Regions from separate parts of the Micromonospora sp. NPDC050397 genome, predicted to be linked through region 1. Evidence: predicted binding sites of a transcription regulator. Region 1 holds the regulator's gene; the other holds the start of a gene.
The links. The regulator HrcA, encoded in region 1, represses chaperone genes, less so after heat shock. The targets are predictions, from matches to a motif close to GGTTNGCACNCTCNNNNNGAGNGTGCNAACC.
Positions count from the first base shown of each region.

Region 2: groES (co-chaperone GroES) is a predicted target of HrcA. The motif match lies at 6,041-6,071, and genes of this name have one in related genera.

Region 1 covers NZ_JBJDPS010000010.1:157,235-172,262, forward strand. Annotated here, with positions in the region: gene ACI2K4_RS26970 (DUF6493 family protein) at 1-1,463, shown strand, start outside; gene dnaJ (molecular chaperone DnaJ) at 1,591-2,721, opposite strand; gene hrcA (heat-inducible transcriptional repressor HrcA) at 2,855-3,877, opposite strand; gene ACI2K4_RS26985 (DUF4870 domain-containing protein) at 4,132-4,812, shown strand; gene hemW (radical SAM family heme chaperone HemW) at 4,915-6,138, opposite strand; gene ACI2K4_RS26995 (enoyl-CoA hydratase-related protein) at 6,156-6,941, shown strand; gene ACI2K4_RS27000 (hypothetical protein) at 7,134-7,997, shown strand; gene ACI2K4_RS27005 (MOSC domain-containing protein) at 8,037-8,681, opposite strand; gene ACI2K4_RS27010 (GlsB/YeaQ/YmgE family stress response membrane protein) at 8,868-9,149, opposite strand; gene ACI2K4_RS27015 (NUDIX domain-containing protein) at 9,231-9,761, opposite strand; gene lepA (translation elongation factor 4) at 9,758-11,650, opposite strand; gene ACI2K4_RS27025 (DUF4240 domain-containing protein) at 11,825-12,439, opposite strand; gene ACI2K4_RS27030 (DUF4240 domain-containing protein) at 12,456-12,989, opposite strand; gene ACI2K4_RS27035 (phosphotransferase) at 13,079-14,065, shown strand; gene rpsT (30S ribosomal protein S20) at 14,212-14,481, shown strand; gene ACI2K4_RS27045 (hypothetical protein) at 14,610-15,028, opposite strand, start outside.
Region 2 covers NZ_JBJDPS010000003.1:303,577-318,604, forward strand. Annotated here, with positions in the region: gene ACI2K4_RS12305 (DUF5319 domain-containing protein) at 1-242, shown strand, start outside; gene ACI2K4_RS12310 (response regulator transcription factor) at 295-1,302, opposite strand; gene ACI2K4_RS12315 (WhiB family transcriptional regulator) at 1,644-2,027, shown strand; gene ACI2K4_RS12320 (molybdopterin-dependent oxidoreductase) at 2,086-3,759, opposite strand; gene groL (chaperonin GroEL) at 3,876-5,510, opposite strand; gene groES (co-chaperone GroES) at 5,593-5,907, opposite strand; gene ACI2K4_RS12335 (methyltransferase domain-containing protein) at 6,294-7,637, shown strand; gene ybaK (Cys-tRNA(Pro) deacylase) at 7,649-8,128, shown strand; gene ACI2K4_RS12345 (sugar ABC transporter substrate-binding protein) at 8,690-9,784, shown strand; gene ACI2K4_RS12350 (ATP-binding cassette domain-containing protein) at 9,975-10,793, shown strand; gene ACI2K4_RS12355 (sugar ABC transporter permease) at 10,790-12,055, shown strand; gene ACI2K4_RS12360 (ROK family protein) at 12,087-13,271, shown strand; gene ACI2K4_RS12365 (DUF1707 domain-containing protein) at 13,327-13,614, shown strand; gene ACI2K4_RS12370 (GNAT family N-acetyltransferase) at 13,604-14,131, opposite strand; gene ACI2K4_RS12375 (helix-turn-helix domain-containing protein) at 14,173-14,760, opposite strand; gene ACI2K4_RS12380 (MFS transporter) at 14,840-15,028, opposite strand, start outside.

The DNA of each region.
Region 1 (15,028 bases):
CGCTCGCCGTCCTGCTGGCCCATCCCGACGACGCCGAACTGGGCGAACGATGCCTCGGTGCGGCGGCCCGCCTCGGTGCCGATCCGGCGGTCTACGCCCCGCTGAGCAAACGGGCCCACCGGCTCCACCGCGACGCCGTCAACGGCCTGTTCCACGGCAACACCCTCAGTGTCAGCACCCTGGTCCTGGCCTGCGCGGGCGAGCGACCGGTCGGCCACCGGCGTCCCAAACACCACGACTCCGTCATCGCCGGCCGGTTCGACGAGGTCATCCACCTGCTGCGGGCCGGCGAGCGCCGCCAACTCCTGGCCGAGCCGACCCACCACGGCGGCTGGGTCGAGCCGAGCGTCCTGGTCCACCGGCTGAGCACGGCACCCACCGGGACGCCACCGCCGGGTGTCGTGCCCCACGAGGTGCTGCCGCTCGACACCGTCGCCGCGCTGCTGCGGCTCGGTCCACCGACCGCCGACCGGACCGCACCGCTGACCGGGATCACCACCGGCACCATCGCGCTTCCGGAACGGCTCCGCGGTCCGCTGACGTACGCGCTCGGCGGTCCACCGCCGGCCCAGCCGGTCACCGACGACCACCCGCTCTGGATCGCGGCGGCCCGCGCCCGTGCCCCGTACGACGACGACCCGTGGCTGCGCGCGCTGCCCACCGGCGCCGACGAGCCCCCGCTCGACGTCGGCGGTGCCGGTCAGGTCCCCCGTTGGGAGGTCGAGGTGATCCAACCCCGGCGCGGCGGCCAACCCAGCCGCTTCTGGACCCTCGAAGTGAAGCCCAACAGCGACGCTCCGGCCCCGGCACGGGCCGACGACCCGACCCGGCCGACGGTGTCGCTGGCCCAACTGCACGTCAGGCCCTGGACGTACGACGGGCCGCCGGTGGAGCCCGCCCCCCGGTGGGGCTGGGCCAGCCTGGTCTGGCCGGGCAACATCGACCCGGTGCTCGCGCTCGGGCTCGACGCGCTCTGGAACGCCGTGCACGACATCGCCGAACCGGACGCGACGGCGGCGCTGGAACTGCTCGCCACTTCCCCCGCCGCCCCCGGCACGCTCGGCCGCCACCTGCTCGCCACCGGATTCGCCTCGGCCTCCGTGGCCGAACGGACCGCCGCCGTCGACGCCGCCGCCGTTCTGCTCCCGCACCGGGTCGGAGTGGTCGAACTGGCCGCCGCGATGCTCCAGGTCGCGCCGGCCGTACCGGTGAACCGCTGGACCGCCGCGCTGACCGAGCTTGCCACGGCCGGGCACGGCGACCAGGTCCTGGCCCTGCTCACGGCCTTGCTGCCCGGACTGGACCGGTCCACCCGTGGCCTGCACGGGCTGGTCGAGCTGCTCCGCGACGAACACCTGCGGGCCAACATCCCGGTCACCGACCCACCCCTGCGCACCTGGCTCACCGCCGTCGCAAAGGGCAACTCCAAAACCGCCAAAGCCGCCACCACGCTAACCCCCTAACCCCACCCTCCCCGCCCCCCGCTCCCCCGCCCCGCGATCTAGGGCATATCCACGCCCACGGAGATCCACCAACGACGATCCACCCTAGATCGACGAAACGGGGGGGGAGGAGGGGGTGGGGGGTGGGCTAGTGGCCGTTGAAGGCGTCGCGCATGCGGGAGAAGAAGCCGCCCTGCTTGCTCAGCTCGGCGACCTCCTCGCCCCGGGTCTTGGCGAAGTCGCGCAGCATCCGCTCCTGGTCGGCGTCGAGCTTGGTCGGGGTCCGTACGTCCAGGTGGACGAAGAGGTCGCCCCGGCCGGTCCCGCGCAGGTGCGGTACGCCCCGGGCGCGCAGCCGGATGGTACTGCCCGGCTGGGTGCCGGCCTTGACGTCGACCGGCTCGTCGCTGTCGAGAGTCTTGATGGTGAGCCGGGTGCCGAGGGCGGCGGCGGTCATCGGGACGGTGACCCGGCAGTGCAGGTCGTCGCCCTTGCGGGAGTAGACGTCGTGGGTCCGCTCGGAGATCTCGACGTAGAGGTCACCGGCGGTGCCACCGCCCGGGCCGACCTCGCCCTGCTGGGCCAGGCGGATCCGCATGCCGTCCTCGACCCCGGCCGGGATCTTGACGGTGAGCGAGCGGCGGGTACGAACCCGGCCGTCCCCGGCGCAGGTGGGGCAGGGGTGCGGGATGACGGTGCCGTACCCCTGGCAGACCGTGCACGGCCGGGAGGAGACCACCTGGCCGAGGAAGGTGCGCTGAACCGACTGCACCTCGCCCCGCCCGCCACAGGCCTCGCAGGTGGCGAGGTGGGTGCCGGCGGCGGTGCCCGCCCCGGCGCAGGTGGTGCAGAGCACGGCGGTGTCGACGGTGATCGGCGCCTCCACCCCGAAGGCGGTCTCGTTCAGGTCGAGTTCGAGACGGAGGATGGCGTCGGCGCCCGGCCGGGTACGCGGGCGCGGTCCCCGGCTCGCACCGGCGGCGCCGAAGAAGGCGTCCATGATGTCCTGGAAGCCGACGAACGGGCCGGCGCCACCGGGTCCGGCACCGCCGCCACCGCCGGGCGCCAGCGGGTCCCCGCCGAGGTCGACGATCTGTCGCTTCTGCGTGTCGGAGAGGACCTCGTAGGCGGCGTTGATGTCCTTGAACTTCTCGTGCGCCTCCGGGTCCGGGTTGACGTCCGGGTGGAACTGCCGCGCCAGCTTGCGGTAGGCGCGCTTGATCTCGTCGTCGGAGGCCTCTCGGTTGACGCCGAGAATCCCGTAGTAGTCCTTGGCCACTGTGTTCCGTGTCCCCATGTCAGTCGTACCGTCCGCCGGTCGTCAGGTCAGCTTGTCGATCAGGTCCGCGCCGTGCTCCCGCCAGCCCGGCGTCTTCGGTAACGCTCCGGTGCCTCCCGCTGCCCCGGTGCCATCAGTTCTGCGCCAGCAGGTCGCCCACGTACCTGGCCACGGCGCGTACGGTCGCGATGGTGCCGGGGTAGTCCATCCGCGTCGGACCGAGCACGCCGAGCCCGCCGAGGATGGTGTTGCCGGTGCCGTACCCGGTGCTCACGACCGAGGCGGCCCGCAGATTGTCGATCTCGTTCTCGTCGCCGATCCGAATCCGCAGCGTACTGGGTTCGACCTCACCGAAGAGCTTGAGCAGGATGACCTCCTCCTCCAGCGCCTCCAGGATCGGACGCAGCGAACCCTGGAAGTCGAGCAGCCCGCCCCTGGTCAGGTTGGCGGTGCCGGCCAGCGCGATCCGCTCCTCGTGCCGTTCGACGAGGGTCTCCAGCAGCACCGACGCGAGCGTCGCCATGGCCGGGCGCAGTTCGGGCGCGATCTCGTCGACCAGCGCCTGGACCAGCGGCGGGGTGTCGGAGAGGCGGCAGCCGACGAGCTTCTCGTTGACCATCCGGCGCAGGTCGGTGACGTCGTCGGCGAGCAGCGGCGCGGGCATCTCGACCAGGCGCTGTTCGACCCGTCCGGTGTCGGCGATCATGACGAACATGAGCCGGGTGGTGGAGATCGGCACCAGTTCGAGGTGACGCACGGAGGAGCGGGCCAGGCTCGGGTACTGCACCACCGCGACCTGCCGGGTGAGCTGGGCGAGCAGCCGGACCGTACGGTGCACCACGTCGTCGAGGTCGACGGCACCGACCAGGAAGCGCTCGATCGCCCGGCGCTCGGCCGGGGTGAGCGGCTTGACCCGGGACAGCCGGTCGACGAAGAGACGGTAGCCACGGTCGGTGGGCACCCGGCCCGCACTGGTGTGCGGCTGCCGGATGTAGCCCTCCTCCTCGAGCACGGCCATGTCGTTGCGGACGGTGGCCGGCGAGACGCCGAGCTGGTGCCGTTCGACCAGGGCTTTGCTGCCGACCGGCTCCTGGGTGGAGACGTAGTCCTCCACGATCGCGCGCAACACGTCGAGCTTGCGGTCGTCGAGACCCATTCTCACCTCCCTGCGACCGGGTCGGAGCGAGCACCCGGCCCACCAGTCTGGCACTCGACTGTAACGAGTGCCAGTCTACGACGTGGGCCCGGCCGATCGCGATGATCAACCGTGCGCCCCGGCCGGAGATCTTGGGGTAATTGCTGGACGGTAGCCGACCCGCTGTCGGCATAACAGCTTCAGTCGTCAATTGTCCAGAGAAAGTCACTGGTGATAAGTGGCGTCACTTGATCGGTGCCCCTACCGTGACCCACATGACTGAACCGCCTCGCCCGCCCGGGGACAACGGCCCCGGCGGCAACCCGCCGGAACCACCGACCACGCCGTTCACCTCCCCCGGCTCGTACTCGAGCCCCGGCGAGAGTCCGCCTCCGGGCTACGGCCCGCCACCGCCGTACCAGGCGTCCCCGCCCACCTCCGGTGGCGGCTACCCGCCCCCCGGCGCCTATCCACCCCCGGGCGCCTACCCGCCTCCGGCCGAGGGCGGCTACCCGCCGGCCGGCGGCTACCCCCCGCCGGGTGGTTACCCCCCGCCCGGGGGCTACCCCCCGCCCGGTGCCTACTACGGCGGCGGGGCCCCGGGCGGCTTCGCCAACGGCGAGGAGAAGACCTGGGCCATGGTCGCCCACTTCGGCGGCGCGGCCGGCGCCTTTGTCAGCGGCGGCGTGGCGGGCTGGATCGCCCCGCTGGTCGCGTACCTGGTCAAGGGGAACACCTCGCCGACCGTACGGGCGCACTCCACCGCCGCGCTGAACTTCCAGCTACTCTGGTCGATCATCGGTGTGGCGGGTTACATCCTGCTCTGCATCGGGATCGGGATCGTCGGCGTGATCGCCGCGTGGGCCCTCGGCACCATCTTCGGGATCATCGCCGGGGCCAAGGCGGTCAACGGCGAGTACTACAAGTACCCGATGTCGCCGAGTTGGATCAAGTAGCGGTCGGCCTTCGGAACGGGGCCGGGTAACGTCCCGGCCCCGTTCCGGCACCGGCACGGACTCCGGCACCGGAACCGGCTGCGGCACGGACTCCGGCACCGGCTACGGCAGCAGGTCCCGGACCACCGCGTCGGCGAGCAGCCGGCCGCGCAGGGTCAGCACCGCCCGGCCGGACTCGTACTCCGGGCGGCTGAGCAGGCCGTCGGTGAGCGCCCGCTCGGCGCCGGCCCGACCCACCCCGTCCAGCCCGGCCAGCGGCAGGCCGGACGCCAGCCGCAGCCGCAGCATCACGTCCTCCACGTGCTGGTCGTCGCCGCTGAGCAGCTCCCGGGCGTGTCCCGGGGACTCACCGGCGGCCAGCCGGGCCGCGTACGCGGTGGGGTGTTTGACGTTCCACCAGCGCACGCCGCCGACGTGGCTGTGCGCCCCCGGCCCGAGGCCCCACCAGTCGCCGCCGGTCCAGTACAGCAGGTTGTGCCGGCACGCGGCGTCCGGCGTGCGGGCCCAGTTGGAGACCTCGTACCAGGAGAAACCGGCCGCGCCGAGGGCCTGCTCGGCGGCCAGGTAGCGGTCCGCCGCCACGTCGTCGCTCGGGTACGGCAGCTCCCCGCGCCGCATCCGCGCGGCCAGCCGGGTGCCGTCCTCGACGATCAGGGCGTACGCGCTGACGTGGTCGACGCCCGCCTGCGTCACCGCGTCGAGCGAGGCGGCGAAGTCCTCGGCGCTCTCCCCCGGCGTGCCGTAGATCAGGTCCAGGTTCACGTGGTCGAACCCGGCGTCACGGGCCTCCAGCGCCGCCTGGACCGCCCGTCCGGGGGTGTGCCGACGGTCGAGCAGGGCGAGCACCCCGGGCGCGGCGGACTGCATCCCCAGCGAGATCCGGGTGTATCCGGCGGCGCGCAGCGCCTTGAGCGAATCCGGCGTCACCGACTCCGGGTTCGCCTCGGTGGTGATCTCCGCGTCGGCGGCCAGCCCCCAGGTGCGGTCGATCCCGTCCAGGATCCGGGCCAGGTCGTCGGCGGGCAGCAGGGTCGGGGTGCCACCGCCGACAAAGACGGTGTCCACCCGGCCCGGCGGGGCGTCGCCGAGCACCCGTCCGGCCAGCGCCAACTCGGCCAGCACCTGGTCGGCGTACTCGTCCCGGGCGCCCCCGCCCCCGAGTTCCGTCGCGGTGTACGTGTTGAAGTCGCAGTAACCGCACCGACTGGCGCAGAACGGCACGTGCGCGTACACCCCGAAGCCCCGGGCGCCGACGGCGGTCAGGGCGGAACGGGGCAGCGAACCGTCGGCCGGGACGGGTTCGCCTTCGGGAAGGATGCCGGGCATGCGACTAGTGTGCCGGCATGACCTCCGCCCCTGACACGCTCGTCCGGGTGTCGACGGCGTCCGGGGTGACCACGCTCACCCTGGACAGCCCGCACAACCGCAACGCGCTCTCCACCCCGCTGATGACCCAGCTCCTCGCCGCGCTCGCCGAGGCTGTGACGGACGACACGGTACGGGCGGTGGTGCTGAGCCACACCGGGCCGGTCTTCTGCTCCGGCGCCGACCTGAAGGAGACCGCGGAGGCGTACGCGACCGGCTCCGTACCCGCCGGCCGGCTCGGTGACGTGCTCGCCGCCGTACGGGAGTGCCCGAAGCCGGTCGTCGCGCGGGTCGCCGGCCCGGCGCGCGCGGGCGGCCTGGGTCTGATCGCCGCGGCCGACCTGGCGGTCTGCGCCCGGGACGCCACCTTCGCCTTCACCGAGGTACGGATCGGGGTGATCCCGGCGGTGATCTCGGCGACCGTTCTGCCCCGGTTGCAGCCCCGGGCCGCCGCCGAGCTCTATCTGACCGGTGAGACCTTCGACGGGGACCGGGCCGAACGGATCGGGCTGGTCAACCGGGCGGTGCCGGCGCAGGAGCTGGACCCGACCGTGGCCGCGTACTGCGCCGCGCTGGTGAAGGGGGCGCCGGGTGCCCTGGCCGGCACGAAGGAGCTGCTGCGCCGCCCGGTCGGCCCGGACCTGCGGGCCGAACTCGCCGAGTTGGGCGCGCTGTCGACCGGCTACTTCCTCTCCGAGGAGGGGCGGGAGGGAATCTCCGCGTTCCGCGAGAAACGGCCGGCTCGTTGGGTACCCGGGGCATGAGCGGCGTGAACGCGCGCCAGGCATCGATGTGAATCCGATGAAGTATCGGTGAGCACAGGTTTACCGGGAATACAAGGCTGGTCGGAGGTACGGCGTCGGCACGTACGCTAGGCGCTGTCCCACCGGCCGTCCCCGCCCCCGAAACGGGCGGACATCGGTATGGACGGATCAGGCCGACCGGACGAGCAGGGGGTGCGGGTGCGGACTCGAGCGATGGTGGCCGCTGGCGTGGCGCTGGCGGCGGTTGCCGCCTTCGGGGTCTACCTCGGCTCACGCGAGATCGTCGGGAAGCTGCCGCTGCCGACCGCGATCCAGGGCTGCACGGTCGAGGCGGAGGGTCGGGTCAACCTGAACCCGGAGCAGATGGCGAACGCTGCGACCATCGCCGCGATCGGCGTGAAGCGCAAGATGCCCGAACAGGCGGTCGTGGTCGCCCTCGCGACGGCGTTCCAGGAGTCCAGGTTGGAGAACCTGGCCGGCGGCGACCGCGACTCGATCGGGCTGTTCCAGCAGCGCCCCAGCCAGGGTTGGGGCAAACCGGAGGAGATCCGCGACCCGCGTTACGCGGCGAACAAGTTCTACGCCGCGCTGAAGAAGGTCAAGGGCTGGGAGACGATGCGGGTCACCGACGCCGCCCAGAAGGTGCAGCGTTCGGCGTTCCCGGAGGCGTACGAGAAGTGGGCCGACGAGTCTGCCGTGCTCACCCGGGCACTGCTCGGCAACGCGACCGGCGCGGTCGCCTGTACCGTGGGCGCCGAGCCGCTGGTGCGGGGTGCCGCCGCGGCAGCCGCCCTGGTCGACGGCCTGAACCTGGACTGGGGCAAGCTCCAGACGACCGTACCGGCCGAACTCACCGGGCTGGCGGTGCCGGCGGCGAACCTCCAGACCGGTTGGCGTTACGCCCACTGGCTCGTCTCGCACGCGGGCGACAACGGCGTCAAGCGGGTCACCTTCGAGAATCTCGAATGGACCGCGGACGAGGGCACCTGGACCGCGCTCAAGAAGGGCGAGGCGAACTCCGCCCTCGTGGTCGCCGAGGTCTACGCCGAGGGGTGACCCGGGGCGTTCATCGCGGCGCCCCGGCGGTCCGGGCGTTCATCGCGGCGCCCCGGCGGTCCGACGGATCACCCGTTCCCGGATGTGCTCGGGAAGCTCCGGCACGTCGAGCAGACGCGGCAGCAGTTCCGGGGTGATGTTGAGGGCCCGAAAGGTCTCCCCGATGGTGACGCCGTGCGCCGGCCGGTGCACCACCGTCACCTCGTCGCCCGCGCCCACCTCACCCTCGCGGAGAACCCGCAGGTACGCCCCGGGTGTGGCGCGGGCGGTGAACCGCTTGATCAGGTCCCGTACGCCCCAGAAGCCGGCGAAGGTGCGGCAGGGCGTACGCGGCTGGCTCACCTCCAGCAGCGCCGTACCGACCTGCCACCGTTCTCCGATCACCGCACCGGTCAGGTCGATCCCCTCGGTGGAGAGGTTCTCGCCGAACCCGCCGGGCGGGATCTCCCGACCCAACTCCCGCGACCACCAGGCCGCGTCCTCCCGGGCGTACGAGTAGACGGCCTTGTCCGGCCCGCCGTGGACCGCGGTCTCGCCGACGAAGTCACCGGCCACGCCTCCGGCGCGCAACAGGATCCGGCCCGGGTTGGGCCGCTTGTCGATGCCGCTGCGTCCGCTCGGGTCACCGGCCCACGGGGCCGTGGTCACGATGGCCAAATTTACCGAGGTGAGTCTGCCCGTCATGGATGCAGCCTACGGCCGCCGCCGGCGCCCCGGCGGACCACGTCGGGGGCGAGCACCGCGAGGATCGCGGTGAGGTCGCCGGCCCGGGCCGCGGTCAGGAACGCGGTGCGCACGGCAGGGGCGCCGGACCGGATCGGTCGGGCGCCCCTGGCCGTGCAAACGTGTTACGGGGAGGTGGTACGGGGATCAGTAGCGGCTGACGCTACGGCGACCGCCGACACCGGCCACGATGGCCACCGCGATCGCCGCGACGACCACCTGGACCAGCAGCTCCCGCCAGTCGATGCCGGCGGTCTCGGTGGCGATGCCCGCGGCCCGCGCGATCACCGTACCGAGCAGTGCGGCGCCCACGCCGATCAGCATGTGCAGCCACATCGGCATGTTCTGCCGTCCGGGCACGACCAGGCGGCCGAGCGCACCGACGATGAGGCCAACAATGAGGGCGGTGATGATACCGAGAACAGTCATCGGTCGTCTCCTACTCGGATCGGTCACACCTTGTCGTGTGGTGACCGCATAGTGCCCGACCGCCGGAGATTCCAAACCGACTCAGATCATGAGTTGTCGCGCCGCCGCCCGAACGGCCGCATCCATCGTCTCGAAGGCCAAAGTGGGCGGATCCGCCAGGGGGAACCAGGTCATCTCGGACGACTCCGTCGGATCGATCCTGATCTCGGCACCGACTGGAAGAGTCGCCAGGTAGAAGATGTCGAGCACCGGAAGGGTCTCGCGCTGGTAGTCGTAACTGCCGACGTACATGCCGACGAAGTCGCCGAGGATCACCTCGACGCCGAGTTCCTCCCGCCCCTCGCGGATCGCCGCCGCCTCCGGGTGTTCCCACCCGTCGCAGAAGCCGCCCGGGGTCTCCCAGAGCCCGGACCTGGGCTCGGACGCCCGGCGCAGCGCCAGGAACCGGGGCGCGACCGGGTCACCGTCGAGCAGGACGAGGCTGGCGGTCGGGCGGGCGTTGACAAAGAGCGCGTAGCCGCACGCGCCGCAGGCCGTCGGCGGGGCAGAGGGCAGCGGCGCGGCGCAGCGCGGGCAGAAGGCGGCGTCCGGCCCGTACGTTCGCGGCGTCACTTCTTGCCGGCCGCCTTGCCGCCCTTGCCGTCGCCACCGGAGTCGTCCGAGGAGAGCGCGGCGATGAACGCCTCCTGCGGCACCTCGACCCGGCCGACCATCTTCATCCGCTTCTTGCCTTCCTTCTGCTTCTCCAGCAGCTTGCGCTTACGGGTGATGTCACCGCCGTAGCACTTGGCGAGCACGTCCTTGCGGATCGCCCGGATGGTCTCGCGGGCGATCACCCGGTTGCCGATCGCGGCCTGGATCGGCACCTCGAACTGCTGCCGGGGAATCAGCTTCTGCAGCTTGGACGCGATGCTGACGCCGTAGTTGTACGCCTTGTCCTTGTGCACGATCGCGCTGAACGCGTCGACCGGCTCGCCGTGCAGCAGGATGTCCACCTTGACCAGGTCGGACTGCTGCTCGCCGGAGGGCTCGTAGTCGAGCGAGGCGTAGCCCTTGGTACGGCTCTTGAGCTGGTCGAAGAAGTCGAAGATGATCTCTGCTAGGGGCAGCGTGTAGCGCAGCTCCACCCGGTCGGCGGAGAGGTAGTCCATGCCGAGCAGGGTGCCCCGCCGGCCCTGGCAGAGCTCCATCACCGCGCCGACGTAGTCGTTCGGGGTGAGTACGGTCGCCCGCACCACCGGCTCGTACACCTCGGCGACCTTGCCGCTCGGGTACTCGCTGGGGTTAGTGACGGTGATCTCGTTGCCGTCTTCCAGCTTCGCCCGGTAGACCACGTTCGGCGCGGTGGAGATCAGGTCCAGGTTGTACTCCCGCTCCAGCCGCTCCCGGATGATCTCCAGGTGCAGCAGGCCGAGGAAGCCGCAGCGGAAGCCGAAACCGAGCGCACCCGAGGTCTCCGGCTCGTAGTCGAGCGCGGCGTCGTTGAGCTTGAGCTTGTCCAGCGCGTCGCGCAGGTTGGGGTAGTCGGACCCGTCGATCGGGTAGAGGCCGGAGTAGACCATCGGCTTCGGGTCCTTGTAACCGCCGAGCGGCTCGCTCGCCGGCCGCGTGTTGAGGGTGACCGTGTCACCGACCCGCGACTGGCGTACGTCCTTCACACCCGTGATCAGGTAGCCCACCTCGCCGACGCCGAGCGCGCCGTGCTTCTCCATCTCGGGTGAGATGACGCCGATCTCCAGCAGCTCGTGCACCGCGCCGGTGGACATCATCTTGATCCGCTCGCGGGCCTCGATCCGGCCGTCGATGACCCGGACGTAGGTGACCACGCCCCGGTAGACGTCGTAGACCGAGTCGAAGATCATCGCGCGGGCCGGCGCGTCGGCGTTGCCGACCGGCGGCTTGAACTGACGGACGATCTCGTCGAGCAGGTACGGCACGCCCTCGCCGGTCTTGCCGGAGACCTTGATGCAGTCGCTCGGCTCGCATCCGATCAGGTGCGCCAGTTCCTCGGCGTACTTCTCCGGCTGGGCGGCCGGCAGGTCGATCTTGTTCAGCACCGGGATGATGGTGAGGTTGTTCTCCATCGCCAGGTAGAGGTTCGCCAGCGTCTGCGCCTCGATCCCCTGCGCCGCGTCGACCAGCAGCACCGCGCCCTCACAGGCGGCCAGCGACCGGGACACCTCGTAGGTGAAGTCCACGTGGCCCGGGGTGTCGATCATGTTGAGCACGGCCTGCTCGCCCTGCTGCTCACCCTCGCGCACGGTCCAGGGCATCCGGACCGCCTGGCTCTTGATGGTGATGCCACGCTCGCGCTCGATGTCCATCCGGTCCAGGTACTGCGCCCGCATCTGCCGCGGGTCGACCACGCCGGTGAGCTGCAACATCCGGTCGGCCAGGGTCGACTTCCCGTGGTCGATGTGGGCGATGATGCCGAAGTTCCTGATCCGGCCGGGGTCGGTGGCACCAGGAGTGTTCGCGCCGGGGTCGGGCGTCGGTGGCACGGCGGTCCGTTCTAGTCGGGCTGGCAAGCGGGTCGGGCTGGCAAGCTGCGCTGGTCGGGCTGGTCGGCGGTACGCGACGGCCGCTCGGGCCGGACCGGTACGCGACGGTCGGCACGGCGCCGACCACTCTCTATGATCCCATGCCCGCCGGAAGCCCCGGAGCAGCCGGTCGGGTCACGCCGAGCGGAACGCCCAGCCGGCCGGCGGGGTCTCGACCGGCGGGACCGGGAACATCCGGGCCAGTCGGGGGAATCGGGCGACCACCTCGGCCGGATCGCGCGGGTTCCAGCGCTCGTCGGACGGCTCCGGCGTGAGTTGCACGTCGTGACCGTGCCGCTCCAGCACCACGTCCAGCTCCTCGGACCCGTCGGTGATCCGCTCGTACGCCTCGTCCGCCACGTAGTCGAGCTCCTCCCAACTCGGCCACTCGTCTTCGGCCCAGTCGCGCAACGCCCGCCCGGCCAGCCGCTGAACCGCGGGCAGCTCGGCCAGTTCGTCCGGGTCGCGTACCACCCGTTCGAACCCGTCCCGCCCGAGTCCGACCAGCCACGCCTGGAAGTAGTGGAACCCGTCGTCGGAGCAGAGACCACCACAAATCCGGTACGCCGCACCCCACAGCAGGTGGCTGTCGGCCCGGCGGCGCAGCTCGTCCAGCCGGAGCGTGAAGTCCATGATCTCGGCGGCCGGCAGCTCGGCGAGCCGGTCGGTGAGCCACCGCAGCCGGTCGTCGGGCGTGTCGGCCCGCAACGCCGAGCGCTCGATCAACTCCCAGAACCCGTCGGTGTCCATTCGGCGCAGGCGCCGGTCACTCGGCGGGCGGCTCGACGAAGAGCGCCGCGAGCCGGGGCAACTGTTGGCGGGCCGAGTCCTCGTCGTCGAAGTCCCAGAACTCGCCCAGCTCCGGGTAGGTCGCGTGCGGTTGGGCCGGCATCTCGGCGGCGGTCGCCTTCAGGTGGGCGTTCCGGGCGAGGTGCAGCACCTCCTCGGCCTCGAACTCCTGACCGGTCACCGCCGCCTGCCGCACCGCCGGCAGCGCGGCCAGTGAGTCCGGGTCCTTGACCGCCTGGGCGAAGGTCGCCCGCCCCTGGAGGAGGAGCCAGCAGCGGAAGTACTCGAAGCCGTCGTCGGAGCAGCCACCGTTGATCAGGTAGGCCGCGCCCCAGAGGTCCGCCCGGTAGGAGGCCGCCAACACCCGCCAGAGGTGCTGGTCGAAGCCGACGATCTCGACCACGTCCCGCTCCGCCAGCAGGGCCACCGCCCGCGCGATGATCGCCTCGGTCTCGCCGTCGGCACCCGTGCGGGCCTCGTCGATCAACGCCCAGAACTCGTCGGTCCTCATGTCCCGGCAGTCTGGCAGACCACTGTGACAACCGGGTCGCACCGTCGCCGGTACGGCGTCCGGACGGCCGGCTGAGGCAGGATGGAGGCATGTCCGCGAGCCCGTTGCCGCTGGTGCCGTACGGTGCGACCGCCGTCCGACCGGACTGGGCCGACCTGCCGGCGGAACTGCGGGCGGCGATCGCCGCCCGGTTGGGCGCCAGGGTGAGCTGGGCCACCACCGCCGGTGGCGGGTTCACCAACGGTTTTGCCGGGGTGCTCGGCACCACCGCCGGGGACCGGGTCTTCGTCAAGGCCGCGTCGCTCGCCGACCAACGGCATCTGAGCGACTGGTACGCCCGGGAGACCGCGATCGTCGCCGCCCTCCCGCCCGGACTGCCGGTGGCCCGCCCGCGCTGGACCCTCACCACCGCCGGTCACTTCGTCATCTGCCTGGACGCCATCGACGGCCGGACGCCGGCCCTGCCCTGGCACCCGGCCGAGCTGAGCGCGACCCTGGACGCGTACGCGCGGGTGGCGCGGGCGCTGCGTGAGCCGCCGGAGGCACTCGTCGCGCTCGGTCCGCCGCAGCTCGCCGACCTGCTCCGGGCCGACCTGTCCTGGTGGCGGGAGATCGTCGACGGGTACGAGCCGGTGCCGGCCGGGGTGCCGGCGAGCCTGCGGGGACGGTTGCCCGAGCTGGCCTCGCTGGAGGGTCTGCTGCCCGGCTACGCGCACGGCACCGGGTTGATCCACTGCGACCTGCGGCTGGACAACGTACTGATCGACCGGTCCGGCGCCGCCTGGATCTGCGACTGGAACTGGCTCTGCTTCGGCCCCGCCTGGTTCGACCTGGCCGGCCTGCTCGTCACCGCGTACGCCAGCGGGCTCGACGCCGACCGCGCCTTCGCCACCCACCCGGCCACCCGGGACGCACCGGCCGACGGGCTGGACGCCGCACTGGCCGCGCTCGCCGGATACTGGTTGGTACGGGCCACCACCGAACCCGCCGCGGAGTCTCCGCACCTGCGGGCGCACCAGCGCTGGAGCGGTGAGACGGCGCTGGCCTGGCTGGCCTCGCGGCGCGGGTGGCGCTGAGCCGGTTTTGGCCCCACCCGGGGGACCTGGTAACCTGACTTTTCGCATGTGGCGATGTGACCGTGTGTTGGCGCCCCAGAGGCTCCCGCAGATCGTCGCCCCTGCATCAAGCTGACCAACCCGAGCTATCAAGACGAGGCTGTCGCGTGGCGAACATTAAGTCCCAGATCAAGCGCAACCGGCAGAACGAGAAGCGCCGGCTGCGTAACAAGTCGGTCAAGTCGTCGCTGAAGACCGCCATCCGCAAGTTCAACGAGGCGACCGTTGCCGGTGACACCGAGCAGGCCACCGCGTTGATGCGGGACGCCTCGCGGAAGCTGGACAAGGCGGTCAGCAAGGGCGTCATCCACCAGAACCAGGCGGCGAACCGCAAGTCGGCGATCGCGAAGCGGCTGCAGTCGCTCTCCGCTGCCTGAGCGGGTCCGACCCCAGACTTCACCAGTACGCCCCGAGCCTTTCCGGCTCGGGGCGTAGCTGTCGTCTGGTCCTGACCCGTCGGCCCTCTTCCTCGTGACCGGCTCTGCCTACCCCCGTAGGGCTCTGCCTACTCGTAGTGCCGGCTGCCCGACTGACTGGCCCGCTGCTGCGGGCTGTCCGACCGCTCGGACCAGTGACCACCCTGCTGGCCGGGCCACTGTTCGGTACGCTCACCCGCCGCCGGCTGACCGTTCGTCGGCCGGTCAATCGCGGTACGACGCGTGCCGGCCTGGCCGGAGTTGGCCCGGATCCGACTCGCCGCAGCCCGTCCCAGCACCAGCCGCGCCGCCGCGGGCAGGGCCTCGGCCGAGCCGGCGACCGGCTCCGGCCTCGTGCCGGCGGGCAGTGACCGGTTGGCGCCGCCCGCGCGAGGTCGAGCGTGCCCCACCGGTCGCGCCGAAGCGGCCGCGTCGGGTCGGGAATCCGGACTGATCTTCCACTCGTCCGGCACCCGGGCCCGGCCGACCGCCGGCAGCATCTCCCGCC
Region 2 (15,028 bases), on a different contig from region 1:
GCGTCCGTGGGCTGGTGATCGAGTGTGAGGACTGCCACGAGCCGCACTACTTCGACTGGGACCTGCTCCGGGGCAACCTCCGGCACCTGCTCAGCTCGGGGCGGCCACGGGTGCACGAGCCGGCCTTCGATCCCGACCCCGATCACTACGTGACCTGGGAATACGCCCGTGGTTACGCCGACGGGGTGCATGACACCCTGGCCGAGGGGACCGACGACGACGAGCCGGGCCAGACGGCCTGACCGGCTCCGGCCAGGAGAACCTCCCCGGGTTCGGCCAGGAGAACAAATGGGACTACGCCACCAGGCCGGCGCGGAATCCGGCCGCGACCGCGTGCGCCCGGTCCCGGGCGCCGAGCTTGCGGAACAGCCGGCGGGCGTGGGTCTTGACGGTGTCCTCGGAGACGAAGAGTTCGCGACCGATCTCCGCGTTGCTCTTGCCGTCCGCCATGCCGAGCAGCACCTGTAGTTCCCGCTCGGTGAGCCCGGCCCGACGCGACGGACCGCCGGGGGCGCCCGCACCGGCGGCGGCCGGTCGGCCGTAGCCGCTGGCCGGGTCACCACGACGCGGTCCGGCAAAACGGTTCTCCGGTGGCACGTTGCTCCGGGGATCCTGACCCTCCCCGGCCGTCGGCTCGTCCTCGTCGCCCACCCGCTGGTCGCCGGGCGTACCGGGGGCGTCCTCGCCCCGTTGGACCGGGACCACCGTCGGCCCGGCCGGCTGTCCGCCGGGAGCGGAATCGTCGGCCGGGTCACCGGGTTCGCCCGCGCCGGGCCCGGTTGTGATCGGGGCGGTGCCGGTCGGCACCGCGCCGGGACGGGTCGGCAGTCGGGAGCCGGCCGTGGCCCGACCACTGCCACCGGCCACCTCCGCCGGCAACGGCGCGGCGGTCGCGCCGCCGCTGCCAGCCAGTCCGGTGCCCCGGCCACCCCGGCCCGGGGTGCTCAGCAGCAGCATCGCCTTCGCCACCACGCTCACCAGGTCCTGGTCGGTGCCGGGCAGCAGCCCCCGGCCACCGGCCGCGATCACCGCCGCCGCCACCCCGGGCTCCTCGGCGCCGAGGAGCAGGATCGCCGCGCCCGGCGCACGGGCCAGCACCCGCCGGGTGAAACCGACGCTGTCCGGTCGGGTGAGCGCGGTGTCGACCAGCAGCACGTCCGCCGGGCGCTCGGAGAGTCGCAACATCACCTCCGGGTCGGAGATCGCCGTACGCACCACGGCCCCCAGCCCGAGCCGGGCCGCGGCGGACGCGACGCTCTGCGCCGCGAGCGGTGTCCGGACACAGACGAGGACAGTACGCACGGTGGTCTCCTTTCCCTCTACGAGCAGACCACGACCGCCCCTGATCACGACGAGTTTCCGGCTGATGGAAAGGAAAGTTTTTGCCCCTTCGGGCCGGTTACACGGGCTTGCACCCCTGGTGGCGTCCGCTGGGCGGTCCGTCGGGGTCGGACCACCGGCACCGTCCGGTCCGATCGGGGACAGAAATGATCAGGTTGCCGACCCCGAACACGTGTGATTCGCGGGCGGGCTGGGTATCGCCGAACCGAGGCCGGAACCGGGCGTGTCCACGCGGCCCGCCGCCCGGGACGCCGGCCTTGGTGTCCGATGTCCGCCGTGGTGCCGCGGGAGGAGGGTTGCAGATGTCGAACGTACGCAGACTGCCCGGACCCATCGTCGATCTGTGGGAGTGGCAACGGTTCGGTGCCTGCCGGGGGCGCGACACCGCGCAGTTCTTCCATCCCGACGGTGAGCGTGGGGCGTCCCGGAACCGCCGGGAGGCCGGGGCCAAGAAGGTCTGCGGGACCTGCCCGGTACGACCCGAGTGCGCCGCGCACGCGCTGACCGTACGCGAGCCGTACGGCGTCTGGGGTGGTTTCAGCGAGTCGGAGCGGCTGCGACTGCTCGCGGTCGGCTGGGAGGACCTCGCCGACCGGCGCCGGACCCGGGTCGACATCGCCCGGCTGGAGGCCCGGCTCGGTCGCCCGTTCCACTCGACCGTGCCGTCCCAACGCGCCGCGAGCTGACCGCCGTTCGCCCCCGACTGGGGCCGGACTGGTCGCACCGGGTTGACCCGGCTCGGCCTCAGCCGACCGTCACCCGCACGCTGTGCCAACCGGTGGCGCCATCCGGAGCCACCGGTCTGGGCTGACCGGACTGGGTCGCGCCGGTGGCGTCGGTCGCGCGTACCCGGAGGGTGTGCTCGCCGGGGGTAGCCTGCCAGCGCCAGGACCACTGCGACCAGGTGTCGATCGAGACCGTCGGCGCGAGCGTGGCCGGCTGCCATGGTTCGTCGTCGACCTGCACCTCGACCTGCCGGACGCCACGGTGCTGGGCCCAGGCCACCCCGCCCACGATGATCGGCCCGGCGACCAGCCGGTTGCGGGCCCGGGGCGTGTCGATCCGCGACTGGGTCTTGATCGGGCCCCGCGCCGACCAGCCACGCGGCACCCAGTAGGCGTCGAAGTCGGAGAACCGGGTCAGCTCCAGCTCCACCACCCACTTGCAGGCCGAGACGTAGCCGTACAGGCCGGGCACCACGACCCGGACCGGGAAGCCGTGCCTGATCGGCAGCGGCTCCCCGTTCATGCCGACCGCCAGCATGGCGTCGCGGCCGTCGCGCAGCACCGCCGTCGGGGTGCCGCAGGTCCAGCCGTCGACGGAGCGGCCCACCACCTGGTCGGCGTCGTCGAGCGGCCCGGCCTGGTCGAGCAGGTCCTTCAGCGGTACGCCGAGCCAACGCGCGTTGCCGACCAGGTCCCCGCCCACCTCGTTGGAGACACACGCGAGGGTGATGTCGCGCTCGATCAACGGCCGGTCGAGCAGTTCCGCGTAGCTCAGCGTGATCGGGTTCCGTACCCGGCCGTGGATTCGCAGTTGCCACGTCTCCGGGTCGACCTGGGGCAGCACCAGCGCGGTGTCGATCCGGTAGAACCGCGAGTTGGGCGTGGTGAACGGGGCGACCTGGGTCAGCCCGAGATCGGCCCCGGCCGGCACCGGCGGGGCCGGGCTGGCCGGTGCGGGCAGGGTCAGCGCCGCGCGGGCGTCCGACACCCCACGTCGGGTGGCGAGCCAACGCCCGCCGAAGCCGGCCACCGCGGCGGTACCGAGCAGCACGCCGGCCCCGGTCAGGAACCGCCGCCGCGGCTCACCGTCCCGCTCCTCGCCCGGGGTAGCCCGCTCCCAGCCCTCGACGGTCCGCTCCCCGTTCGCACCGTCGCGCTCCCAGCCCCGGTCGGCCGGGCCGCGCTCTGCCTGGTCGGACCGGGCGGGCACGAGGAGGACCGGCTCGGCGGGTACCGCCATCGGGGCGTCCGGCCAGGGCCTCGGCACCAGGATCAGGCGCAGCCGGTGGAGCACCCCGACGGCGAGTGCGGCGCCGAGGAGAGAGGGCAGCGTGGCGGTGGGACCCGCGCCCGGCCGGGTCAGCGCCGCGACCGCGCCGATCAGCCCGAAGGCGGCGATGCCGGCGTGGCCGACCAGCGGGGCACGGAGCGCGCGGATGCCGATCAGCGCGGCGAACCCGGCCAGCAGCACCCCGGTGCCGACCAGCAGCGCGAGTTTGTCGTGTACGTCGAAGACGTCGATGGCGAACTGTTTCAGCGGCTCGGGTACAAGATCGACCACAACCGCGCCGACCGCGACCAGCGGGGCGGAACTGGCTCCGGTGGCGGTGGCGACCAGTTCGGCGGTGCCGATCGCGACCGCGGCGGCGACGACTCCGGCGAGCGCGCCGTACCCGTTCTGTTCCCTGCGCACCAGCCCAGTGTTGACGATCTCGGGCGGAACGCAAACCAGGGTAGGTCCGCGCGGCTGGACGCCGTGATCGCGGATCTACCCTGGTTCGACAGGTGGTACGGGTGGTGCGGGGTGAACTAGAAGCCCGGACCGTGCTGGTGTCCGTGGCCGTGTCCACCGCCGGCCGGAGCCTCCGCCTTGGCCGGCTTGTCGACGACCAGGCTCTCCGTGGTGAGCAGCAGACCGGCGATCGACGCGGCGTTGAGGACCGCGTTACGGGTCACCTTCACCGGGTCGATGATGCCGGCCTTGGCCAGGTCGACGTACTGGTCGGTGGCGGCGTTGAGGCCGGTGCCCCAGTCGCTGCCGGCGACCTTCTGCACGACCACGTAGCCGTCGTGCCCGGCGTTCTGGGCGATCCAGCGGAGCGGCTCGACCAGCGCCTTGCGGACGATCGAGACACCGACCTTCTCGTCACCGGTGAAGCCCAGGTCGTCGTCGAGAACCGAGGAGATCTGCACCAGCGCGGCGCCGCCGCCCGGAACGGTGCCCTCTTCGACGGCGGCCTTGGTGGCGGCGATCGCGTCCTCGATGCGGTGCTTGCGCTCCTTCATCTCGACCTCGGTCGCCGCGCCGGCCTTGATCACCGCGATGCCACCGGAGAGCTTCGCCAGCCGCTCGGCCAGCTTCTCCCGGTCCCACTCGGAGTCCGAAGCCTCGATCTCCTTGCGGATCTGGGCGACCCGGTCGGCCACCTCGGTGTCGCGGCCCTTGCCGTCGATCACCGTGGTGTTGTCCTTGTCGACCACGACCCGGCGGGCGCTACCGAGCACCTCGAGGCCGACCGCGTCGAGCTTGTAGCCAAGCTCGGGCGCGACCAGCTCGGCGCCGGTGATGACCGCCATGTCCTGGAGCAGGGCCTTGCGGCGGTCCCCGAAGCCGGGGGCCTTGACCGCGCAGACCTTGACCGTCTTGCGGATCGAGTTGACCACGAGCGTGGACAGGGCCTGGCCCTCCACGTCCTCGGCCACGATCAGCAGCGGCTTGCTGGTCTGGAGCACCTTCTCCAGCAGCGGCAGCAGCTCTTCGATGGCCGAGATCTTCTGGGTCGTGATCAGGATGTACGGGTCGTCGAGGACCGCCTCCTGCGACTCAGCGTCGGTCACGAAGTTCGGCGAGATGAAGCCCTTGTCGAACTGGAGGCCCTCGGTGACCTCCAGTTCGGTGGCGAGGGTGGAGCCCTCCTCGACGGTGATGACACCGTCGCGGCCGACCCGCTCCATCGCCTCGGCGATCAGGTCGCCGATCGTCGCGTCCTGCGCCGAGATGGTCGCCACGTGGGCGATCGACTCGCGGCTGCCGACCTCGACGGCCTTCTTCAGCAGCGCCTCGGACACCTTCGCGGCGGCCGCGTCGATGCCCCGCTTGAGACCGGTCGGGTTGGCCCCGGCGGTCACGTTGCGCAGGCCCTCGCGGACCAGCGCCTGGGCGAGCACGGTCGCGGTGGTGGTCCCGTCGCCGGCGACGTCGTTGGTCTTCGTCGCCACCTCCTTGACCAACTGCGCGCCGAGGTTCTCGTACGGGTTGGAAAGCTCGATCTCCTTGGCGATGGTCACGCCATCGTTGGTGATCGTCGGTGCACCGAACTTCTTGTCCAGAACGACGTTGCGCCCGCGCGGGCCGAGGGTGACCTTGACCGTGTCTGCGAGCGTGTTGACACCGTGCTCCAGCAGGTGCCGGGCGTCATCCGAGAAGCTCAGAATCTTCGCCATCTTTTACTCGGGTCCCTTCACAAGCACTGCCCCGGCCCGGCATGCCGGTCCGGGGCAGTGATCAACTGGATCGGTCAGATCACTACTTCTCGATGACCGCGAGGACGTCGCGGGCGGAGAGCACCAGGTACTCCTCGCCGGCGTACTTGACCTCGGTGCCGCCGTACTTCGAGTAGAGGACCGTGTCGCCGACCTTGACGTCAACCGGGATCCGGTTGCCCTTGTCGTCGATGCGGCCCGGGCCGACGGAGAGGACGGTGCCCTCCTGCGGCTTTTCCTTGGCGGTGTCGGGGATCACGATGCCCGACGCCGTGGTCGTCTCAGCCTCGTTCGCCTGGACCAGGATCCGGTCCTCGAGCGGCTTGATCGCAACCTTGGTCGCGGTAGTCACGGGCATACCCTCCTGGGGTACTGGTTTCTGTGCTGACCAACGAGCTGGCCAGCGTCAATCTGCCACATGCCACCGGGCGGTTCCGTCGTCGCGGGTGCCGGTCCGCCTGGCGTTTCAGCCACCGGGCGGGTAGCCCGGGAGCTGGCACCCTCGGTCCGAGAGTGCTAACGGCAGATTATGCCGGTGGCTAGCACTCCGTCAAGGAGAGTGCCAACATGGCGGCCGGCGTGTCCGGCGAAACCCCTTACCAGGCCATCGGCGAAAGGCCCGCGCCACACCCCGGAGGCGCCCGGCGCACCGGCACCCGGGGTGCACGGCACACCCGGAGGCGCCCGGCACGCGGGCAACGTGCGGTGCCTCACATCGAGGCTCGTCTGGCCCAGAATGACCGGATGGATCTCGACCAGCTCGCCGCGCTGCGTACCCCGGTCGGGATGACCGCACTCGCCGCCGCGGCCGAACTGGCCGGCGGCGACCCGCTGTCGGCGGCGGCCGCGCTGCGTTCGGCGGGCGTTCCCGGGCCGCTCGCGGCCTCGGCCCTGACCCAGGCGGAGCTGCGCCGCCGCGCGGTCGACAAGTTCGGACCGGCCGCCGCCGACATGTTCTTCACCCGGTCCGGGCTGGAACAGGCGACCCGGGCCGTGGTCGCCGAGCGGCGGGCCCGCCGGCTACGGGCCGCCGGGGTACGCACCCTGGCCGACCTCGGTTGCGGACTCGGCGCCGACGCGCTCGCCGCCGCCCGGGCCGGCATCCGGGTGTACGGGGTCGAGGCCGACGCCGCCACCGCCGCGCTGGCCAGGGCGAACGCCGAGGCCGCCGGGCTGGCGGGCTGCCTCACCGTGGTCTGCGCCGACGCCCTCCGGTTCGACCTGACCGGGGTCGACGCGGTCTTCTGCGATCCGGCCCGGCGGACGGCCGACGGACGGCGAATCTTCGACCCGGCCGGGTACGCCCCACCGTGGGACTTCGTGGTCGGCCTGACCGAACGGGTGGCGCACACCGTGGTGAAGGTCGCGCCCGGACTGGACCACGGGCTGATCCCGCCGGGCGCCGAGGCGGAATGGGTCAGCGTGGACCGCGAACTGGTCGAGGCCACCCTCTGGTGCGGCCCGCTGGCCCGGGTCCCCCGCCGCGCCACCCTGCACCACCACCGGCGCAAGGAAGGGCCCCCTGTTATCGCTTCTGGTAGAGGAAGGGTCCCTTCCCAACCATCGGGCGACAGCCGGGACGGCGGCGGCACCCATGACGGCGGCGACAGCCGGGACGGCAGCGGCATCACCGGTGGCGTCGCGGCGGACGGTGGCGGTCGGGTCGACGAGCTGACCGGCAGCGGTACGGCCGAGGCGCCGGTCGGCCCACTACGCCGGTACGTCTACGACCCGGACAGCGCCGTGGTGCGCGCACACCTGGTCGCCGAGTTCGCCGCGACGGTCGGCGGCACGCTCGCCGACCCGAACATCGCGTACGTCTACGCCGACCAGGCGGTGCCGACCCGTCTCGCCCGCTGCCTGGAGGTCACCGACGTCATGCCGTTCTCGCTCAAGCGGCTCCGTGCCCTGTTGCGCGAGCGCGGGGTGGGCCGGGTGGAGGTGCTGAAGCGGGGCTCGGCACTGGACCCGGAACGGCTCCGCCGGGACCTGCGGCTCTCCGGCGGTGAACCGGCCAGCCTGGTGCTGACCCGGGTGGCCGACGCGCCCACGGTGCTGGTCTGCCGTCCGGTGCCGCCCAGCGGGTAGGGTTCGCGGCCGTGGCAGGTCAGGGGACGCCGGCAACGGCACTACTGGTCAAACAGAAGGTCGCGCACAGCACCCACCCGTACGACGTACCGGTGGACTCGCCGCGCTACGGCGCGGAGGTGGCGGCGGCCCTCGGCGTCGAGCCGGGGCGGGTGTTCAAGTCACTGGTCACCGAGGTGGACGGGGTGCTGACCGTGGCCGTCGTACCGGTGACCGGTGAGCTGGACCTGAAGGCCCTGGCGGCGGCGGTGGGCGGCAAGCGCGCCGCCATGGCCGACCGGACCCTCGCCGAGCGGACCACCGGATACGTACGTGGCGGCATCAGTCCCCTGGGGCAACGCAAGCGACTGCCGACCGTGCTGGACTCGTCGGCCGAAGCCTTTGCCACCGTGTACGTCTCCGCCGGTCGCCGGGGTCTGCAACTCCAACTCGCGCCGGCGGACCTGATCCGGCTGACCGCCGCGGTCACCGCTCCCATCGCCGCCGCCTGATCCGGTCACCGGGGGCACACCCTCCACTGTGGATTGTGCCGCGCCGGCACGCGGCGGCGAACAACACGCGGACACCCGGCGGCGTACAACGCGCGCACCGGGATGCGGACGGGGGCGTCCCGGGCACCCGGCGGGTGATCGACAGGAGCGGGAGAGACCCGTCGTGGGACACCCCTTGCGTTGCGTGCCGCCGCCCACACAGATTTGATGGTGACCCGGTGTGCGGTGTGAGCCACGTACCGGAGGTTCGGCGGCACGTACCGGGCATTTGACCCGGGGCGGCGTGAACCAGGCGGCGAAAAGGTGCGTTCCGGCCATTGACGCGGGGCCATGACGGGCAGGTGTCCCCCGCGTTGCGGAATTGTTATAGCGGGCAACAAATTTGGTGGCCTCGGCGGTCTTGTGCCTCGCCCCCGGCGCGCAATACGTTGCCGGACACAACAAAAGTGCAACGACCACGTCTGAACCTCTGCAGTGGTGGCGGAACCGCACCCATCGATCGCCGTTCCCACGCAACGAAGTCAGCGGACCGAACACCCCACCCCCGAAAGGACCCGTGCAATGCGCAAAGGGATCCTCGCCATCGCCGCCGTGGGCCTGCTGGCCACCGGCTCCCTGACGGCCTGTGGCGACAACTCCGGCGATGCCGGCAGCGGCGGAGACAAGAAGCCCAAGATCGGCGTCATCCTGCCCGACAGCGCCTCCTCCGACCGCTGGGAGACCGCGGACCGGAAGTACCTCGAAGAGGCCTTCAAAACGGCCGGCGTCGACTACGTCATCCAGAACGCCCAGGGTGACAAGTCCCAGTTCCAGACGATCGCGGACCAGATGATCACCGGCGGCGCCACCGCCCTGATGATCGTGAACCTGGACTCCGGTACCGGTAAGGCCGTACTGAGCAAGGCGAAGTCGCAGGGCGTCGCCACCATCGACTACGACCGGCTCACCCTCGGCGGCGACGCGGAGTACTACGTCAGCTTCGACAACGTCGCGGTCGGCAAGTTGCAGGGCGAGGGCCTGGTCAAGTGCCTGACCGAGAAGGGCGTCAAGAACCCGGTCGTGGCCGAGCTGAACGGCTCCCCGACCGACAACAACGCCACCCTGTTCAAGAGCGGCTACGACTCGGTGCTCCAGCCCAAGTTCGACTCCAAGGAGTACACCAAGGGCCCGGACACCTCCGTCCCGGGCTGGGACAACGCGCAGGCGGGCACCATCTTCGAGCAGAACCTGACCTCGACCGGCGGCAAGATCGACGGCGTACTCGCCGCGAACGACGGCCTGGGCAACGCGGTCATCTCGGTGCTGAAGCGGAACAGCCTCAACGGCAAGATCCCGGTGACCGGGCAGGACGCGACCGTACAGGGCCTGCAGAACATCCTCGCCGGTGACCAGTGCATGACCGTCTACAAGGCGATCAAGCAGGAGGCCCAGGCCGCCGCCGAACTGGCCATCGCGCTCGCCAACGGGCAGCGCAAGGACACCGGCCAGACGGTCAAGGACCCGGAGTCCGGCCGTGACGTACCGTCGGTCCTGCTCACCCCGAAGGCCATCGACAAGACCAACGTCAAGGACGTCGTCGCCGACGGCTTCGTGACCAAGGAAGAACTCTGCACCGGCGCGTACGCCGCGCTCTGCACCGCGGCCGGCGTGAGCTGACCCTGGCCCGACCCCGATCGGAGTCAACGTGCCCGTCCGCCGACGAAGGGCCTTCGTCGGCGGACGGGCACGCCGGTTGACTCGACCGCTCTGTGCCCCATGATCGGACCTTCGCGACCGGAGCCCCGCGAACGGACACCCCGCGACCGGACCACCCCCGCGATCGGACACCTGCGCAAAGGAGAAAAACGTGTCCGCGACACCACTGCTGGAACTTCGCGGGATCGACAAGAGCTTCGGTCCCGTGCAGGTCCTGCGCGACGTCGCCTTCTCCGCCTACCCCGGTGAGGTGACCGCACTGGTCGGCGACAACGGCGCCGGCAAGTCAACGCTGGTCAAGTGCATCAGCGGCATCTACCCCATCGACGGCGGCGACTTCATCTTCGACGGCCGTCCGGTCAGCGTGAGCAATCCCCGGGACGCGGCGGCGCTCGGCATCGAGGTCGTCTACCAGGACCTCGCGCTCTGCGACAACCTCGACATCGTGCAGAACATGTTCCTCGGCCGGGAGAAGACCAGCGGTCTGGTCCTGGACGAGAGCACCATGGAGCGGATGGCCGCCGAGACCCTGGCCGGGCTCTCGGTCCGGACCGTCAAGTCGCTGCGGCAACTGGTCGCGAGTCTCTCCGGCGGGCAGCGGCAGACCGTCGCCATCGCCAAGGCCGTGCTCTGGAACAGCAAACTGGTCATCCTCGACGAGCCGACCGCCGCGCTCGGCGTCGCGCAGACCGCCCAGGTGCTGGAACTCGTCCGGCGGCTGGCCGACAACGGGCTCTCGGTCGTCCTCATCTCGCACAACATGAACGACGTCTTCGCGGTGTCGGACCGCATCGCCGCGCTCTACCTCGGACGGTCGGTGGCCCAGGTCAAGACCAGCGACATCACCCACTCGCAGATCGTCGAGCTGATCACCGCCGGGCGCAGCGGCGACCTCGGCCTCCCGACCGAGAACGGTGACAACCACAACGGCGGGCACCCGGACCCCATCACCCCTGGAGCCGAGCAATGAGCACCTCCACCCCCACCGTGGCGCCGCGCGAAGCGCCGACACCGGTGCCGACCCGCACGGTCGCCGAGCATCTACAGAACTACTTCGGCCGGCTGCGCGGCGGCGACATGGGCGCCCTACCGGCCGTGTTCGGGCTGGTGGCGCTCTGCATCACCTTCACCATCGCCCGACCGGAGTTCTTCTCCGCGATCAACTTCGCCAACCTCTTCATCCAGGGCGCGGCCGTCACGCTGATCGCGATGGGCCTGGTCTTCGTGCTGCTGCTCGGCGAGATCGACCTCTCCGCCGGCTACGCCAGCGGGGTCTGCGCCTCGGTGCTCGCGGTGCTGCTCACCCTGCACGGCTGGCCCTGGTACGGCGCGCTGGCCGCCGCGCTGGCCGCCGGGGCGGTGATCGGTCTGGTGCTCGGCGTGTTGGTGGCGAAGATGGGCATCCCGTCGTTCGTGGTGACCCTCGCCGCGTTCCTCGCCTTCCAGGGTGTGGTGCTGCTGCTGATCAAGGGCGGCACGAACGTCTCGGTGCAGGACAAGGTGATCGTCGCGATCGAGAACAGCAACGTCCCGCCGGCACTCGGCTGGCTGCTGGCCGCGATCGCGGTCGGTGGCTACGCGGCGGTGCAGCTCGTCCGCTACCGCGGCCGGATGGCACGCGGCCTGGTCGCCGACCCGTTCCTGGTGGTGCTCGGCCGGATCGCCGCGGTCGCCGTCCTGGTCACGGTGACGACCTACATCCTCAACCTGGAACGCAGCATCAACACCCTGATCTCGTCGACCAAGGGCATGCCGATCGTCGTACCGCTGATCGTCGTCCTGCTGGTCGTGCTGACCTTCGTGCTCCAGCGCACGGTCTACGGCCGGCACATCTTCGCGGTGGGCGGCAACGCCGAGGCCGCCCGCCGGGCCGGGATCAACGTGGACCGGATCAAGATCTCGGTTTTCGTCATCTGCTCGCTGATGGCCGCGGTCGGCGGTGTCGTCGCGGCCAGCCGAGGCCAGTCGGTCGACCCGAACACCGGTGGCAGTAACGTGCTGCTCTACGCGGTGGGCGCGGCGGTGATCGGCGGCACCAGCCTCTTCGGCGGCAAGGGCCGGATCCTCGACGCGGTGATCGGTGGCGCCGTGGTCGCGGTGATCGACAATGGTATGAACCTGTTGGGCTTCAACTCCGGTATCAAGTACATGCTCACCGGCCTGGTGCTCCTCGGTGCGGCCGTTGTGGACGCACTCTCCAGGAGACGGTCCGCCGCGACCGGGCATGGATGACGGCACCCTGCGAAAGTGATGTGAGCGACCGATGCGGGCCGGGCCGAGCCAGGAGGAAGTACGCCGCCAGAACCTCGGCGCACTGCTCCGCTACGTGCACGTGCACGGCGCCACCTCGCGGGCCGAACTCACCACCTCACTCGGGCTCAACCGGAGCACGATCGGCGCGCTGACCGCCGAACTGACCGCCGCCGGGCTGGTCAGCGAGCGTGCTCCCCGGGAGACCGGCCGGGCCGGACGACCCTCGCTGGTCGTCCGGCCCGAGTCCGCCCGGGTCTACGCGTACGCCTGCAGCATCGAGGTGGACGCGCTGCGCGCGGCTCGGGTCGGCCTCGGCGGTGTGGTGCTCGACCGCCGGGAGGTGACCCGGGAGCCGGGCCTGGCGGCCGAGGAGGCGGTGCCGGTGCTGGCGGGGTTCGTCAAGGAGATGCAGCAGGTGGTGCCGAAGGGCTCCGTCTACGTCGGTGCCGGCGTGGCCGTCTGCGGCATGATGCGGGGCTCCCGGGGCGCGGTGCACGTCCAACCGCCGAGCGGCTGGGTCGACGGGTCGCTCGGCGCCGCACTCGCCTCCGATCTGGACTCGAACCGGCCGATCCTGGTCAACCGCGCGGCCGACGCGAGCGCGTTGGCCGAACACACCCGGGGCGCCGCCGCCGGCCTCGACAACGTCGTCTACCTGCACCACGACGTCGGGGTGGACGCCGGCATCATCGTCGGCGGACGGCGGTTGACCGGACACGGCGGCTACGGCGGCGAGGTCGGCCACATGGTGGTGCGCCCCGGTGGGCGACCCTGCGGGTGCGGTTCACGTGGCTGCTGGGAGACCGAAATCGGCGAGCAGGCGCTGCTCCAGGCCGCCGGCCGCCCGGCCGCCACCGGGCAGGGGGCGGCCCGCGCGGTCGTCGAGGCGGCGGCGTACGGGGACGTCAGCGCGCAGTCGGCGGTACGTCAGGTCGGCGACTGGCTCGGTTTCGGAGTCGCCAACCTGGTGAACATCTTCAATCCCGACGTGGTCATCTTCGGCGGGCCGCTACGCGACATCTACCTCGCCGCGGCGACCCGGGTACGCAGCCGGCTCAACGCGATGGGGCTGCCCGCCATCCGTGACCACGTCCGGCTCCGTACGCCACAGTTGGGTGAGGAGGCCGCCCTGATCGGCGCGGCCGAGTTGGCGTTCGGGCAACTGCTCGCCGATCCGCTCGACGCCTCGGCCTGAACACCGGCGATCCGGACGTACCCGTCTCCCGTCGCCGATGCGTACGCTGTCCGACGTGGACGTGCAGACACGGGCATCCGACGACGACCGGGAACGGGTGATCGAGGATCTGCAACGGCACACCACGGCCGGACGGCTGAGCCTGGACGAGTTCTCCGAACGGGCCGCGCTCGCCTACTCCGCCCGTACGCTGACCGACCTGGCCGCCGTCACCAGCGACCTGCCCGCGACCCCGGCGCCCACGAGCGCGGCCGACCACACCCGCCGAGATCTCCTGGTGCTCTTCGGCGTGGCGGCGGCGACCCTGGTGCTGCTCTTTGTCTTCATCCAGCTCAGCCGCTGAGCGGCGGCAGTCTCTTGAACATCACCGTGGTGTCCTCCAGCAGGCCCAGGGTCGAGAGCGCGTATCCGGGGATGATTCCCGCCGTCCGGTAACCGATCGCCCGGTAGAGCCGTTCACCGGCGGAGTCCCGCACCGTGTCGAGTACGAGCAGGCTGCGCCCGTACTCCCGGGCCACCTCTTCCACCCCGGCCATCAGCGACCGCCCGAGCCCGGACCGCCGCGCCGCCGGATGTACCAGCACCTTGCCGACGTCGGCGCGGTGCCGGCCGTTGGCCGGCACCGCGAGCCCGACCTGCGCGGTTCCGACCGGCCGCCCGTCCCGACGCGCGACCAGCAGCACCCGGCCGCCGGGCGTCAGCGATTCGCGTACGCCGTGCCAGTAACGCCGGGCGTCGGCGACGGTGAACGGCGGCACGAACCCCACGCTCGCGCCCGCCTCGACGCAGGCGTGCAGGATTTCGGCGAGTTGGTCGACGAGGACCGGACCGAGCCTGTCCGCCCCGACCCGCTCGACCATTGCCCGCGCGTTCCCGGATCGCGATTTCTCCGTCGGCGCGGTCACGGCAGGACCAGGGTCAGCGCGTAGCGCGCCGGGGTCGGGCCGGGACAGTCGAACCGGGACGGACCCCAGAGGCGGAACCGCAGGCTGTCGCCGGGTTCGAGGTCGTGCGTGGCGCCGTGCACGGTGAGCCGCAACCTACCCTCGAGCAGCCAGAGATGCTGTTCCAGACCGGGCACCGAGGGCTCGTCGTACGCGATCGTGGCCCCGGCCGGGAGCATCCCCTCGATCACCTCGGCACGCAGACCGGCGTGCGGCGGTGACACCGAACGGCGGCGGAAGCCGGTGGAGGCGTCGGTCCATACCGTCTGGTCGGCGACACGTACCAGCCGGGTCGGCTCCGACTCGACCTCGCTGAGCAGCCGCGACATGGTGCGTTGGTAGACCGTGCAGAGCTTGCCCAGCAGCGACGCGGTCGGGCTGATCTCCCCACGCTCGACCCGGGAGAGCGTCGAACGGCTCACCCCGGACCGCCGGGCCAACTCCTCCAACGACCACCCGTGCTCGGCGCGCAACCCGGCGAGCCGCGCGGCAAGACGCCGGTCCACCGCCCCGAGGATCCCGTCCGCCTCTCCAACCTCTCTCACAACCGGGAATCTATCCCATATCCGGGATGCCCTCCACCCACGACGCGCTGATCAACCAGCCGGGGGTGAGATCGCTGGGTCAGGCTTTGGACGGGATCTGGCTGGGCGGGCGTTCGGGCACCGGTGAGGACCGCGCGGCCGGACGATCGTGGTCCATCGTGCGCCAGACCTGACTGACAAACGGCATCAGCGTCACCACCAGGTACGCGAGCCCGAACAGCAGACAGGCCGCCGGCAGCGCCAGCCCGTGCACCGCCGCACCGCCGAG